2 regions of the Pantoea sp. X-Soil-YNGN-785 genome follow, and region 1 is predicted to be linked to the other one. Evidence: riboswitches for the same ligand, from Rfam matches in the RefSeq annotation. Region 1 holds a riboswitch; the other holds the start of a gene.
The links. A riboswitch is a leader RNA that binds a small molecule or an ion and turns the genes downstream of it on or off. The one in region 1 is predicted to bind thiamine pyrophosphate.
Positions count from the first base shown of each region.

Region 2: it holds a riboswitch for thiamine pyrophosphate, as region 1 does, so the genes downstream of both, AC6I8E_RS20860 (FAD-dependent oxidoreductase) here and thiM (hydroxyethylthiazole kinase) in region 1, are expected to answer to the same signal.

Region 1 is NZ_AP035942.1:2,661,216-2,668,784, reverse strand. It holds gene AC6I8E_RS12415 (GNAT family N-acetyltransferase) at 1-448, opposite strand, end outside; gene ahpC (alkyl hydroperoxide reductase subunit C) at 683-1,246, shown strand; gene ahpF (alkyl hydroperoxide reductase subunit F) at 1,318-2,886, shown strand; gene AC6I8E_RS12400 (AEC family transporter) at 2,941-3,900, opposite strand; gene AC6I8E_RS12395 (hypothetical protein) at 3,998-4,195, opposite strand; TPP riboswitch at 4,494-4,590, shown strand; gene thiM (hydroxyethylthiazole kinase) at 4,625-5,422, shown strand; gene thiD (bifunctional hydroxymethylpyrimidine kinase/phosphomethylpyrimidine kinase) at 5,409-6,209, shown strand; gene AC6I8E_RS12380 (GntR family transcriptional regulator) at 6,256-6,942, opposite strand; gene AC6I8E_RS12375 (mannitol dehydrogenase family protein) at 7,043-7,569, opposite strand, start outside.
Region 2 is NZ_AP035943.1:469,188-476,756, reverse strand. It holds gene AC6I8E_RS20870 (alkene reductase) at 47-1,165, shown strand; gene AC6I8E_RS20865 (ArsR/SmtB family transcription factor) at 1,182-1,496, shown strand; TPP riboswitch at 1,643-1,762, shown strand; gene AC6I8E_RS20860 (FAD-dependent oxidoreductase) at 1,894-2,838, shown strand; gene thiS (sulfur carrier protein ThiS) at 2,822-3,019, shown strand; gene AC6I8E_RS20850 (thiazole synthase) at 3,022-3,777, shown strand; gene AC6I8E_RS20845 (ThiF family adenylyltransferase) at 3,787-4,755, shown strand; gene AC6I8E_RS20840 (ASCH domain-containing protein) at 4,765-5,178, opposite strand; gene AC6I8E_RS20835 (DsbA family protein) at 5,402-5,944, opposite strand; gene AC6I8E_RS20830 (hypothetical protein) at 6,262-6,531, shown strand; gene AC6I8E_RS20825 (fimbrial protein) at 6,997-7,569, shown strand, end outside.

The sequences.
Region 1 (7,569 bases):
GACCCGACCCGCTGGCATAGTGTGAGGCCAGCGGGTAGTGCATCAACACGTAGCCGCCGTGCTCGCCTTCGCCCTGTGAAATCATCTTCCAGCCATGTTGCAGATAAAAGGCCTGCGCCGCTTTGTTCTTCTGCAGGCACTTCAGCGCGCCGGTTGAGGTAAAGCGAGCTTCAACGGCTTCAAGTAAGGCGCTGCCCACGCCCCGTCCCTGCCAGTCAGGATCGACATAAAGACTGTGCAGGAAGTTGTCGTTCTCCAGCAGCCCCGCAAATCCGACGCGCAGTCCCTCAGCTTCCGCGACCAGCACGGTTTCCCCCAGAATCACTCCATCAAAATCTTCCAGCTGCCACTCACTGCCGTCGAGCCAGCGCCAGTTGTGTCGCCGCGCCGCCAGAAACAGCGTACGCAGGAAAGGACGATCGGCTTCCGTAAACGGACGAATCTCCACAGGTCAGCTCCCTTATCATCTTGTCTTACAAAACTAGCAGTGATTCGCGAAGACGGGCGAAAAGATAAAGCGGGTTAAATGTCACGAAAATCGCTGTACACTGCCTGCCGGGCCAGAGAGCATCAGGCTCTCAGCGTTTGATAGCTTTCGTTTATCAGATTGATAACGACCGCGTATTAGATGTTGGCCCGAAAATTATGTAACCTGCATCACATATTTTAACGGAGGCCACAGATGTCTATTATCAATACCAAAATCAAGCCGTTCAAAAACGCAGCATTCAAAAACGGCGAATTCATCGACGTAACCGAGAAAGACGTTGAAGGTAAATGGAGTGTGTTCTTCTTCTATCCAGCTGACTTCACCTTCGTCTGCCCGACCGAACTGGGCGACGTGGCTGACCACTACGAAGAATTCCAGAAACTGGGCGTAGATATCTACTCTGTTTCTACCGACACCCACTTTACCCACAAAGCCTGGCACGGTTCTTCAGACACCATCGCGAAAATTCAGTACGCGATGATCGGTGACCCGACTGGCGCGCTGACCCGTAACTTCGAAATCATGCGTGAAGACGAAGGTCTGGCTGACCGTGGTACGTTCATCGTTGACCCGGAAGGCGTTATCCAGGCTATCGAAATCACTGCTGAAGGCATTGGCCGTGACGCCTCTGACCTGCTGCGCAAAGTAAAAGCGGCTCAGTACGTGGCTTCTCACCCAGGTGAAGTGTGCCCGGCTAAATGGAAAGAAGGTGATGCAACTCTGGCTCCGTCCCTGGACCTGGTTGGCAAAATCTAATTCCGCTTCGCCCTTTCGATCATTCTCCAATCGGGTGCTGCGGCACCCGATTTTTTGACCAGGATATCACTATGCTCGACACAAATTTGAAGACGCAGCTCAAGGCTTACCTTGAGAAATTAACCAAACCTGTTGAGTTGATCGCCACCCTGGATGAGGGTGCAAAATCAACCGAGATCCGTGAACTGTTGGTTGATATCGCCGGCCTGTCTGACAAAGTCAGCTTCCGCGAAGAGAACGATCGTCAGGTGCGTAAGCCCTCATTTCTGATTACTAACCCAGGTTCGAACAGCGGCCCGCGTTTTGCCGGTTCTCCACTGGGTCACGAATTTACCTCACTGGTGCTGGCACTGTTACAGACCGGTGGGCATCCGTCGAAAGAAGCACAGAGCCTGCTGGATCAGATCGCGGCGCTGGACAGTGACTTCCATTTCGAAACTTATTATTCACTCTCATGCCATAACTGCCCTGACGTGGTTCAGGCGCTGAACCTGATGGCGGTGATTAACCCGCGCATCAGCCACACCGCTATCGACGGTGGCCTGTTCCAGAATGAGATTCAGGAACGCAACGTGATGGGCGTGCCAGCGGTTTACCTCAACGGTAAAGAGTTTGGTCAGGGCCGCATGAGCCTGGCCGAAATCGTCAGCAAAGTAGACACCAACGCCGATAAACGCGCAGCGGAAGAGCTGAACAAGCGTGACGCCTACGAAGTCCTGATTATCGGCAGCGGCCCGGCGGGCGCAGCGGCAGCGGTCTATTCAGCACGTAAAGGTATCCGTACTGGTCTGCTGGGTGAGCGTTTTGGCGGCCAGGTGCTGGACACGGTGGATATCGAAAACTACATCTCCGTGCCGAAAACCGAAGGGGCAAAGCTGGCAGGTGCACTGCGCGCACACGTTGATGATTACAACGTGGACGTCATCGAAAGCCAGAGCGCCATCAGACTGATTCCGGCGGCGAAAGAGGGCGGACTGCACGCCATCGAAACCGCCTCCGGCGCAGTACTGAAATCACGCAGCATCATCCTGGCGACCGGCGCACGCTGGCGCAACATGGGTGTGCCGGGTGAAGAAGAGTACCGCACCAAAGGCGTCACCTACTGCCCGCACTGCGATGGCCCACTGTTCAAAGGCAAGCGCACGGCGGTAATCGGCGGCGGTAACTCCGGTGTTGAAGCGGCCATTGACCTGGCGGGTATCGTTGAACACGTTACGCTGCTGGAGTTTGCCGGTGAGATGCGTGCCGACCAGGTGCTGCAGGATAAACTGCGCAGTCTGAAGAACGTTGATGTGATCCTGAACGCGCAGACCACTGAAGTGAAAGGCGACGGCACCAAAGTGACCGGCCTGCACTATATTGACCGTACGACGCAGACCACCCACGAGCTGCCGCTCTCCGGTATCTTCGTTCAGATTGGTCTGCTGCCGAACACCCCATGGCTGGAAGGCGCGGTTGAGCGCAACAAAATGGGTGAGATCATCATCGACGGTAAATGCGAAACCAGCCTGAAAGGCGTATTCGCAGCGGGTGACTGCACCACCGTGCCGTACAAGCAGATCATCATCGCCAGCGGCGAAGGTGCCAAAGCCTCACTGAGCGCGTTTGATTATCTGATCCGCACTAAGTCTGCTGAATAACGTTTCGTCAGCCAGACAACAGCCCTTCAGCATCCATGCTGAAGGGCTTTTTTATTAATAGCCCGCCAGCGTCATCAGCATCATCCATACTGGCGTCGTCACCGCCGCAAATACCGTAGAAAAGAGCATACTCGCCGCCGCCGGGCCAGGAATGACATTGAACTTCTGCGACATCAGATAGACGTTAACTCCGACCGCCATCGAGCCCAGCAATACCACCACTTTACTCTCTAGCGGCGGCAAGCCGGTCAGCCAGGCAATCGCCCATACCGTCATCGGCTGCAGTATCAGCTTCAGCAGGCAGATGGTATAGCTCTCTTTAAGTCCGTCCCGCACCCGATAGTGCGCCAGGCTCATGCCCAGCGTGACCAGCGACAGCGGCGCGGCCAGTGAAGCCAGCATCTTTAACGGTTCCGCGGCGAGCATTGGCAAAGGACGCTGCAGAAAACTCCAGGCCGTTCCGCTGAGAATGCCGATGATCAGCGGATTCTTCAGCACGCCAGTCAGAGTGTGCCACACGCCTTGCAGCGAGAAGCTGCCCTGTTTTGCCCATTCGACCGAAACGGTGAGTAAGGTCCAGAGGATCAGGCTGTTAAACACCAGCACCAGCGCCACCGGGGGCAGGGCTTCTGGCCCGAGCAGCACCGTAGCTACCGGGATCCCCAGCATCACGTTATTGGAAAAGATGCCGCCCAGGGCAAAGACCGAAGCCGCCACGCCATCCAGATTAAACAGCCTTGTTGCCAGCACTCTTCCCACGATAAATACCAGCAGGCAACTGCCGAAGAAGGCCAGGAGCAGGCGCGCATCCACCGGCGGACTTTGCGAGAAGGTGCTCATCACCCGAAACAGCATGCAGGGCAGCGCGACGTTAAACACAAAACGGTTCATCCCTTCACTGATGCTGGCGGGCCATTTTCCGAGGCGCGTCAGGCAGTATCCCAGCAAAATCAGGATAAACAGCGGAGCTGACAGATAAATTTGATGGCTAAGGCTTTCAAACAGCAGTGGCATAGGGAGAGTCTGGTCAGACGATGATTAGTTACCAGACTAACAAATTGCTAACTAACTGTTAACTATAACGGTGTCCGGATTGAGCGCAGCAGGGACGCTAGCCTAACCAGCGGCGTGCCTGCTGGTCACTGATATCGCGATAATAGACGCGATGAATGATTTCGCCGCAGCCCGCACAGTGCGCGGAAATATAGGTGGAAAGATAAGATCTGCCATTTGGCGCGATAGCACCCCGACGTTCAATAATAATATCCTGCCATCGATGGCGGTGAGGAATAAGCGCTGATAATCGCATCATACATCCTGAATAGTATGAATTTCTGCTCCAGAAGTTTATTAACTCACTGAAATAAAGTGTTTTTTACGATGATGCTGCGGGCAGGTTAATTATTATAGGGTCACCAGAATCCCTGCGGGAAATATTACCCGTCAGGGTAATAAACAGGGCTACCTAGAAAGAGGTATCCCGATAACCCGCAGCATTAAGCCTTTTTCTGTACTGCTGAGAGTTGATCGGGATCATGTGAATTGTTCCAGTTCCGATTATTTTCCAGGCTTGCTTTAACGGTACGCCTTGCCTATGCTGCAAGCCGTAACACGACTCGGGGTGCCCTTCTTTGTGAAGGCTGAGAAATACCCGTATTACCTGATCTGGATAATGCCAGCGTAGGGAAGTCTGATGCCTGACCGCATTCGCCTTCTTGTTCGCCGGTTGGGAGCAACGATGACACATCAATCTCAACACCTTTCTGCCGCGCACTTCGCGCCCGTTCTGCACACTTTCCGCCGTCAGTCACCGCTGGTGCACTGCATGACCAATGACGTGGTCCAGAATTTCACTGCCAACGTCCTGCTGGCACTCAATGCCTCACCAGCAATGGTGATCGATGCTGACGAAGCGGCACAGTTCAGCCGCTTTGCCGATGCGTTGCTGATTAACGTCGGCACCTTAACCCGTGAGCGTCAGCAGGCGATGCAGGCTGCCGTCACCGCCGCCAGTGAGGCGGGAACCCCCTGGACACTCGATCCGGTCGCCGTCGGCGCGCTGACGCTGCGCAGTGACTTCTGTCAGCAGCTGCTCAGCCAGCAACCGGCGGTGATCCGCGGTAATGCGTCAGAGATTCTGGCGCTGGCGCAGCAGGCCAGTGGCGGGCGCGGTGTTGATACGCTGCATCAGGCGGATGCAGCACTCGATGCGGCACTGCAACTCGCTGAGACCTGGCATTCGCTGGTCATTGTCACCGGCGAAGTGGACTATGCCACCGACGGTCAGCGAATCCTCGCCATCAGCGGTGGACGTCCGTTAATGACGCGCGTGGTCGGAACCGGCTGCGCGCTCTCTGCCGTAGTGGCGGGATTCAGTGCTCTGCCGGGCGATCGGCTGATGAATGTGGCGGCAGCCTGTCAGGTCATGGCCCTGGCGGGGGAAAAGGCGGCGGCGCAGGCAGCCGGGCCGGGCAGCTTTGCCACAGCATTTATTGATGCACTCTGGACGCTGGAGGTGGAGCATGAAGCGCATTAATGCTCTGACGATTGCCGGTACCGATCCCAGCGGTGGCGCAGGCATTCAGGCCGATCTGAAAACTTTCTCTGCCCTGGGCGCCTACGGCACCAGTGTGATTACCGCACTGGTGGCGCAGAACACGCAGGGCGTGCAGTCGGTTTATCGCATTGAACCGAGCTTTGTTGCCGCTCAGCTCGATTCAGTGCTGGATGACGTGCGCATCGACAGCGCAAAAATCGGCATGCTGTCTGAAACGGCCATCGTGGAGCAGGTTGCGGCCCGGCTGAGGCGTGCTGAGATCCCGTTCGTGGTGCTGGATACAGTGATGGTCGCGAAAAGTGGCGATGCGCTGCTCTCGCCAGACGCCGTGGCCAGCGTACGCGAGCAGTTATTACCACAGGTGTCGCTGATCACGCCAAATCTGCCGGAAGCGGCGGCATTGCTGGATTGCGCTATTGCCACCGATGAGGCGGAGATGCGCGAGCAGGGACGGGCCTTGCTGGCACTCGGCTGTCAGGCGGTGCTGATGAAGGGTGGTCATCTGGCGGCGGCGGAGAGTCCGGACTGGCTGATTACTCACTCAGCAGAACAGCGATTCAGCACGCCACGCGTGCATACCCGTCATACCCATGGCACCGGCTGCACGCTGTCGGCCGCCTTAGCTGCGTTACGTCCGCGCCATGCTGACTGGGCAGAGACGATTGATGAAGCCAAAAACTGGTTGCAGCAGGCGCTGTTAAAGGCGGATTCGCTGGAGGTCGGAAAGGGGATTGGACCGGTGCACCATTTTCACCAATGGTGGTAAAGGCGAAGGCCCGCATCGACCTGGTATTCAGGCGGTGCGGGCAGTTTCAGGGGGCTTCAAACCAGGCGCTGTTGCGCTCGGCAATCGGGGTGATTGAGAAGATCATCTCCTGCAGGTGACGGCGCATCGCCGCTTCGGCGGCATCGGCATCATGGCGCTTCAGCGCGGCAAAAATCTCTTCATGCTGCTCAATCAGCCTCTCCGGTGGTGAGACTTCACTCAGCGTCAGAAACCGCACCCGGTCCATGGCCGCTTTTATGTTTTCCACCGTTTCCCAGGCGAGCTTGCAGTCAATGCTTTCAGCGATCAGGCGATGAAACTCATCATCCAGAGTGAGGAAAGCCTGGCTGTCATGCCGCCCGGCGGCCATGCGCTGCAACTGCAGATTGTGTTCCAGCGCCATCAGGGCGGGATCGTCAATCTCCACCGCTGCCCGCCGCACTACCGACACTTCCACCGCCTCACGGATAAAACGGCCATCCGCGACACGTTTAGCGGAGATTTTGCGCACGAAGGTGCCGCGCTGCGGCAATACCTGTACCAGTCCGGCTTCAGCCAGCTTAATGAACGCTTCACGCACCGGCTGGCGCGAAACGTTGAAGCGTGCGGAGACCTCTTTTTCAGAGAGCAGCGAACCTGGCTGAATTGCGCAGGTGACAATATCTTTGCGCAGATAACGGTAAATCTGCTGATTTACCGGTTCGCTGGTAGTAATGGTATAGGCGATCGACATGCAGCAATATCCATATTACGGCTGGCACAGGCCAGCACGATGGGAAAGTGTCAGTCTAATCAGGGTACTGCGCCTGCGCCAGTGCTTTGTGACCGCAGCATTAGCTGCGGTTCAGGTACTGATGCACTGTAGCTCGTGCGCCCTGGGTGGTGAGTTGCTGATACCAGGCCGTCAGCCGGGCGACCACGTCGCCATTCTGCGCCAGATCCTCGCCGAAGACTTCGCGGATGGCGAGTAATGCCCGTACGCGAGCCTCACCCTCTTCGCTGGCGGCAACGCACTCTGCAAGCTGCGCTTTCATCGGATCACGGATCTCAATCGGCTGGCCATGTTCATCAACGCCACCGACATAGCGCATCCAGCCCGCTATGCCCAGCAGCAGCAAATCGCAGTCACTGCCGCGCTGCAGGTGCCAGCGCAGGCTGTCGAGCATACGCTGTGGCAGTTTCTGTGTGCCGTCAGTGGCAATCTGTCCGGTGCGATGTTTAATCGCTCGGTTTTCATAACGGGCGATCAGCGAGTCGGCATAGGCATTGAGATCCACGCCCTGGGTGCGCAGTGTGGGTGCCTGCTCATCGATCATCAGGGAACGTGCGGCGGCACGGAAATGGGGATCGGCCATGCAGT
Region 2 (7,569 bases), on a different replicon from region 1:
ATGTGTAAATATAATGGCGCCTCTTACACATCAGAGGAATTTTGTCATGCCGTCACTGTTTACCCCCCTGAACCTGGGCGATCTCACACTTCGTAACCGCATTGTATTGCCGCCACTGACGCGTTGTCGCAGTGAACAGCCGGGCAATATTCCCGGCGAGTTGATGGTGGAGTATTACCGCCAGCGTGCCAGCGCGGGACTAATGATCACCGAAGGCACCCAGATTGAACCTCGCGGGCAGGGCTATGCATGGACGCCGGGGATCCACAGCGACGCCCAGATCGCGGGCTGGAAAAAGGTCACAGAGGCGGTACATCAGGAAGGCGCCACGATTTTTTGCCAGCTCTGGCACGTTGGTCGCGTCTCTCACAATGAACTTCAGCCAGGCAAGCAGGCTCCCGTTGCGCCTTCAGCCATCGCCGCCGATAACGTTCGGGTATTCATTGAAACCGGACCAGGCGCGGGGATACTGACCGCACCCAGCGAACCACGGGCACTGACCAACGCGGAAGTCAAAGAGATCGTGGCGCTTTACCGACGCGCGGCGGAAAATGCAAAAGAGGCCGGTTTTGACGGTGTGGAACTGCATTCTGCCAACGGTTATCTGATTAACCAGTTTATTTCGGAGCACACTAACTTCCGCACGGATGAATATGGCGGCTCAGCAGAGAATCGTCTGCGTTTCCTGCGTGAAGTTGTTGAGGCGGTCAGCGCGGTATTTGGCAGCCACCGTGTTGGCGTGCGGTTTGCGCCATTGTTTTCGAGTACTGACGAAGAGCGCGTCTATCTTGGCCTGGTTGAAAGCGATCCCCATGCGACCTATATCCGCGCCGCGGAGTTGCTGAATGAGCTGGAAGTTGGCTATCTCTCTATTGCCGAAGCGGACTGGGATAATAGCCCGGATATGCCAGAGAGTTTCCGGGTTGCGCTGCGGGAAACATTCCGTTCTCCGATCATCTATTCTGGTCGCTACACGGCGGAAAAAGCACAGCATATGCTTGATAAAGGCTGGGGCGATCTGGCGGGTTTTGGCCGCTCGTTTATTGCGAATCCCGATTTGCCGGCACGCATTAAAGCAGGTTATCCGCTGAATCCCGTCGATCACGCTTCCCTGTATGGCGGCACTGAGAAAGGCTATACTGACTATCCTGTTTTTCAATCCTGATCTTATGTGAGGCGGCATGTCCCCCGAAAATGCCCTGAAGTTACTGTCCAACCCGACCCGGGTGGCAGTACTAAAGTGGCTTAAAAATCCTGACGAAGCGTTTGCGGGCTATTCTCAGCTCTATCCCTTCGCTCAGTATGGCGTCTGTGCCACCCTCATCCAGGACAAGGCGGGCTTATCACAGCCCGCTACTTCGTTATGCCTGAAAGCCCTGCACAATGCGGGGCTGGTCGAAGCCAGCAAAGTCGGGAAGTGGACCTATTATCGCCGCGCTGAACCACGTATTCGTGAAATAACCGACGTGGTGACACAATCGCTGCAGGCGCTTTAGGGCGCCTGCCGTTTCAGCACTTCTCTGTTATCTTATCTGCGAATGCTGAGTCTTTGCACTTACAGTAAACGCCTGCACCTATCCCCCGGATTTCTGACTCGTCTTCACGCACGCGGCTTGACGAAGCTGCCCGCTTAACTTACAACTAAAGCCGTCAGGGGAGTCTCGCCAGAGAGACTGAGAGGCTAATAGCGCAGTGCGCGGCTTAGCGACCCTTAGAACCTGACCCAGTTGATACTGGCGTAGGAAGACGGGTATCGCATCCGATACTTGCCGCAGGCGCGCGTTCGCGACGTCTTTGCCTATTCCCTCTGTATCACGGGTCTTCGTTAACCGATAACGAGGCCAAAGTGAAACATCTCATTCTTAATCACTCTCTTCCTCTCCGGTGGGCACCATGAGCCGCTGGTCGGTGCTGGGCAGCGGCGTTGCCGGGCTGTGTGTCGCCACGCTACTGCTGGAACGGGGAGAAGCCGTTGAAGTCATTACGCAGCCTGACTGTCGTGCCGCCTCGCACTGGGCGGGGGGCATGCTTGCGCCCTGGTGCGAAGCAGAAAGCGCGCCACACCAGGTCATCGAATGGGGCCAGCACGCTGCCGGATGGTGGGCGAAACGCGTCGACGGCGTGGAGCAGCAGGGCACGCTGGTGGTTGCGCCACCGCGTGACAGCCGCGAACTGACGCGCTTCGCCAGCATGACGCAGCAGCATCAGTGGGTCGCCCCCGGTGACATCGAACCGGCGCTGGAAAATCGCTTTGCCCGCGGCCTGTTCTTTGCTGCAGAGGCGCATCTTGATCCGCGCTGCGCACTGCAGCAACTGCGCGTCACACTGCACGAGGCGGGCATACCCTTTCACAGCGGCAAACCCGGCGGCAAAATCATCGACTGCCGCGGCATCCACGCTCTTGATCAGCAGCCCGCTCTGCGCGCCGTGCGGGGCGAAATGTTGATCCTGCATACGCATGACGTTCAGCTCTCCCGTCCGGTCCGTTTGCTGCATCCGCGCTTTCCCTGCTATCTGGTGCCGCGTGCCGGAGGCCACTTCATGCTTGGAGCCACCATGGTCGAAAGTCACGACAGCAGCCCGATCAGCGCCAGGGCGATGATGGAGCTGCTGAGCGCGGCTTACAGTCTGCATCCGGCGCTGGCTGAAGCACGGATCGTAGAGAGCGGCACCGGTCTGCGTCCCGCCTACCGCCAGAACCTGCCGGAAGTCCGCTATGAAAATGGGCGCTTCTCGTTAAACGGGCTGTACCGCCACGGCTTTTTACTGGCCCCGATTATGGCTGAAAAACTCATGCTGCAACTCACTCAGGAGATGACTCATGCGAGTTCAACTTAATGGACGCACGATTGAAACCAGCGCAACAACGCTGGCGGAACTTATGGCGGAGCAGCAGATCGACCCGCGCACCGTCGCCACCGCACTGAACGGTGAGTTTGTGCCGCGCAGCCGTTATGTCAGCCAGCAGCTTCAAGCGGGCAGCCAGCTGGAAATCCTGTCACCGATGCAGGGAGGTTAACCATGTTCTATCAATTCACTCCGCAATCCCGTTTTCTGCTTGGCACCGCCGGATATCCGTCACCCGACATTCTGCATCAGGCTATCGATGCATCAGGTGCGGAGATAATTACCGTCAGTCTGCGTCGTGAAGGCAGCGAAGGCGGTGCCTTTCGCACGCTGTTGCAGCGGCTCAACAAACGGATTCTGCCGAATACCGCGGGCTGCCATACGGTAAAAGAGGCGGTGACGACGGCACAGATGGCGCGTGAACTGTTCGACACGCCGTGGATCAAGCTGGAAGTGATTGGTCATGCCGACACGCTGCAGCCCGATCCCTTTGCGCTGGTTGAAGCGGCCCGGATCCTCTGCGCTGATGGCTTCCAGGTCTTTCCCTACACCACCGAAGATCTGATTGTCGGCGAGAAGCTGCTGGAAGCGGGTTGTGAAGTGCTGATGCCCTGGGGCGCGCCAATTGGTTCCGGCCAGGGGCTGCGCAACATCGAGGGACTCCGCGCCATGCGTGCGTGGTTTAAAGATGTGCCGCTGATAATTGATGCGGGCATCGGTGCGCCAGGCCAGGCGGCGCAGGCGATGGAGATGGGTTTTGATGGCGTGCTGCTAAACACCGCGGTGGCGAAAGCACGCGATCCGGTGCGGATGGCGGGTGCCTTTGCCGCCGCGATCCACGGCGGGCATGAGGCGTTTCAGGCGGGATTGATGGAGCAGCGTGACATGGCGTCAGCTTCAACACCCATTTTTGGTCTGGCACAGTTCTGAGGAGCAGCAATGGATCGGTATCAGCGACAGACCATGTTGCCGGAGATCGGTGAAGCAGGGCAACAGCGCCTGAGCAGGGCAAGGGTGCTGGTGGTGGGTGCGGGCGGACTCAGCGCGACACTGTTGCCGTTACTGGCCGGCGCGGGCGTAGGGTTTATTCGGCTTTACGATGGCGATCGGGTTGAGCTGCACAACCTTCACCGGCAGACATTGTTTGGCATTGGGGATGTGGGCCAGCCCAAAGCAATCTGCGCGCAGCGCGCGCTGGCGCAGCGAAATCCTGACTGCCACGTTGAGGCGCATCCCCGGATGTTGAGCGCCAGCCAACTGCCGCAGGCGCTGGAGGGGATCGTTCTGGTGGTGGATGCGGCGGATAACTTCGCCATTACCTATCAACTCTCTGACGCCTGCTCTCCGCGTGGTCTGCCGCTGATCTGCGCCTCGGTACTGGGTCGTAAAGGTTACGTCGGTGGATTCTGCGGCGGTGCGCCCGGTTATCGTGCGCTGTTTCCTCAGTTGCCGATGGCTTCGGGTAATTGCAACACGGCTGGCGTAATGGGGCCTGCGGTAGCAACGCTGGGCGCGATGCAGGCGCAGATGGTGCTGAGCGTATTGCTGAAACTGACGCCATCGCCGCTCGGCTGCATGATCCACTGCGACTTTGTGGACTGGCACGTCAGGCAATTCCGCTTTGATGACGCGCCTGAACCCGACGCGCCGGGCATCCCGTTTATCGATAAGCCGATGCTGAGTGAGGACGATTGCATTGTGGAACTGCGCAGTCCAGACGAAGCACCGGTCAGTGTGGCCGAACGGGTGCTACGCATTTTGCCGCAGCAGATAGCGGCCTGGCAGCCGCCGTCCGATCGGCGCGTGGTGCTGGTGTGTGCCAGTGGCATGCGTGCAGCTCAGGCGGCAGAAAACCTTGCCGCACGGGGGATCACGCGGCTGGCGCTGATGGCGGCAAACACGCTGTAGCCTGCCGGTCTACACAACCTCGACCAACTGGAACGTCTCGAAAATCAGCTCCATTTCCTTATGGAAATAGCCTTCACGCTCAAAGTAACGCTGATGCTCCTGGCGCCAGTGGTCGAGGCTGAGATCGCCTTCACCTTCCAGCATCGCCATCTCTGGCGTGACGCGGTCAAAACGCGTCAGGAACAGTCCGGTGGTACGGATCACGCAGACGGGCTGCTTTTCGCCGTTCAGCACAATGCTGTAACCACCTGGCTGCGGCAGTGCTTCCTGCTCCTGCCAACTCTGCAACGAACCGCAGCTTGCTACCTTCTTTCCGGCAATAATCAGCGTTGCCAGCGCGCTGGCTAATTCCGGGGAATCACCGAATGCATCTGTGAAGGCACCCGGATATTTGTCCTGCAGTTGTTCCAGCGTCATCGACATCCGAAAATCCTCAATAAAATAAGCGCCTGACCGGCATAAATACAGGTCAGCGTCGCTGTTAAGATGATGGTGCAGCAGTGTAGATGCTGCTGATAGCGCTACAGCTTACCCGGCCTGCTCATGGGAAAACAGGCTTAATTTTCAGGAGATTGGGTTTGCGTGCGTGCGGGATTGCAGAGGAGAGATACAGTCTGACGCGGCCAGCTACAGCCGCGTACAATAACTAACGCATCAGGAAGCTCGCCCAGTGTTCAATGTCGTCACCGCTGCTGATGTCGGGTTGCACCAGACCGTTCACCATAAAGGTGGGTGAAACGTGAATACCATTCTGACGGGCATATTTGCAGTGCCATTTAATTGCATTCTGCAGATCGGGCTGATCAAATGCGGCGCTGGCATCCACGCCGCTGTACTCTTTCAGGCGCGCCAGAATCTGGTTCGGCGTCGCATCGCGGTTCGGGCCGGTACAGTGATCGGTAAACTCAAACTCTTCGCGATGATCGGCGACGGCCTGCATCACCGTCTTCGCCGCCTCTTTACTGTCGCTGGCGGCGGCAAGGATATAACGCACAATCACGCCGGAATAGAGGTGCCACGGCTGTGATTGCAGGCGAATCTTCAGGGTCATCTTCTCTTCACCCACGTGCGCCAGTAACGCGTCAAATTTATTGAACGCGCGTACCGAAAAAGGGCAGGTGGGTTCCAGAAAGACTTCAAAGATTGCGGGACCGTGGCCCCAGACCAGGACATCAGCATGCTGACTCATCGTAAACTCCTTAAAGATAAACGGAACGGGAAGTGTCCTTACCCTGGCAAATTCGCATCACATCAGCCAGTTAAGAATCAGCCGCAATTGTTACAAAAAACAGCAATCAGCGGCTGACCTGCGCGTAACAGGCGACAGCCAGGGCCATTAATCGTTAGAATTATCGGCTTTGGCATTCTCAACAGCTGGCCCTGCATCGTCACTTGCGAGCAGCTATAGTTATCTGCAGAATTTGCTCGACCGAATGATGAAGCCATTTCTGCTTTTTGCCTGCTGATCGTCTGCCTGGGACCGATAAGCGTTAGAAGAGGTTGATTTTGTATACCGATCTTACCTGGAAAATTCTCCATCGCGTCATCAACAAGACGATCTCTGACATGCTGGATGAGCAGCAGAGTATTGACGTGTTATCACTGCGCGCACGGCTGCATGAGCTGGCTGAAAAAGAGGAGGATGAGGTCATGGTGCTCTGTTACTGGCAGGCGAGTAAAATTCTGCTTCGACTCCCCACCACCGTGACAGCCAGTCAGTTGATGGTTGCCGCACGTCACGCTTTTCGCACGCCGATGGATCATGATCGGCTTTAAGTTCTACTGACCGGCGACGGGCGAGCCAGACATTCATCTCAGATTATTTTCGGAGCAGGGATCTGAGCCTCGTAATGATCGTGGCGGGCAATTATTCAGGACGTCCATCCATGACTTTATTGTGATTACTCTCTAAGTATATTCTCATTCTGGAGTCTTTATTTTTTCAATGTAAATAGAATGCGCTACAGAAGTGAATATAATATTTGATGAGTGCAGTGAAAAGGTCAGTTAATACTTTTCTTAAATTGTCACAGGTTGATCCAGAACAATAAAAGAGGTTGTTATATTTCCTGAAGGGACAAGGGAAAACGTCTGTTTATCTTTTATATAGTTATGCGCCATTAATATGCTGGTAACATAATAAACTCCGGGTTGTTATGTTGGCGCATTTAATAAATGCATATCTATCCATCAGGTGGCTGACCCCAGCCACTTTGTATGTATTGAAAAGAGACAGGTTTGATGAATATCAGAAAACGTATTCTGCCAGTGGCACTGGCTGGACTTATGATTTCCGGATCGGCATTAGCAGCAGCAACTGACGGCCCATCACCGATGAATACTAATCCGGGAGCATCAGCCGGCACTCAGGGTGCAGGTGGCGAAGTGAAATTTACTGGTGAAATTACCGATGTTTCATGTGACGTTTCAACTGCCAGTAAAAAACAGAGCGTTGATTTAGGTAAATGGGCAAAATCCTATTTCGAGAGCCGCACCGAAACGACCCAAACCCCCTTCACTATTTCAGTCAAGGACTGCCCGGCATCGGTTACTAAAGTGGCTGTATTGTTCGATGGCGATAAAGACGCTGGGGATAATACCCTGCTGAAAGTGGCCGATGGAGGCGCTACCGGCGTGGGCATTAAACTTTACGAAGGGGACCGCAGCACGCCGATCGCAATTGGCTCCATCTCTAAAGGGGTTGATAAAATGGTGGAGACCGAAGAGGGCGGTTCTGCTGACCTGATTTTCTATGCCGATTATAAAAGTGATGGTGCTGAAATCGCAGTCGGTCCGGCCAACGCAGTTTCAAAC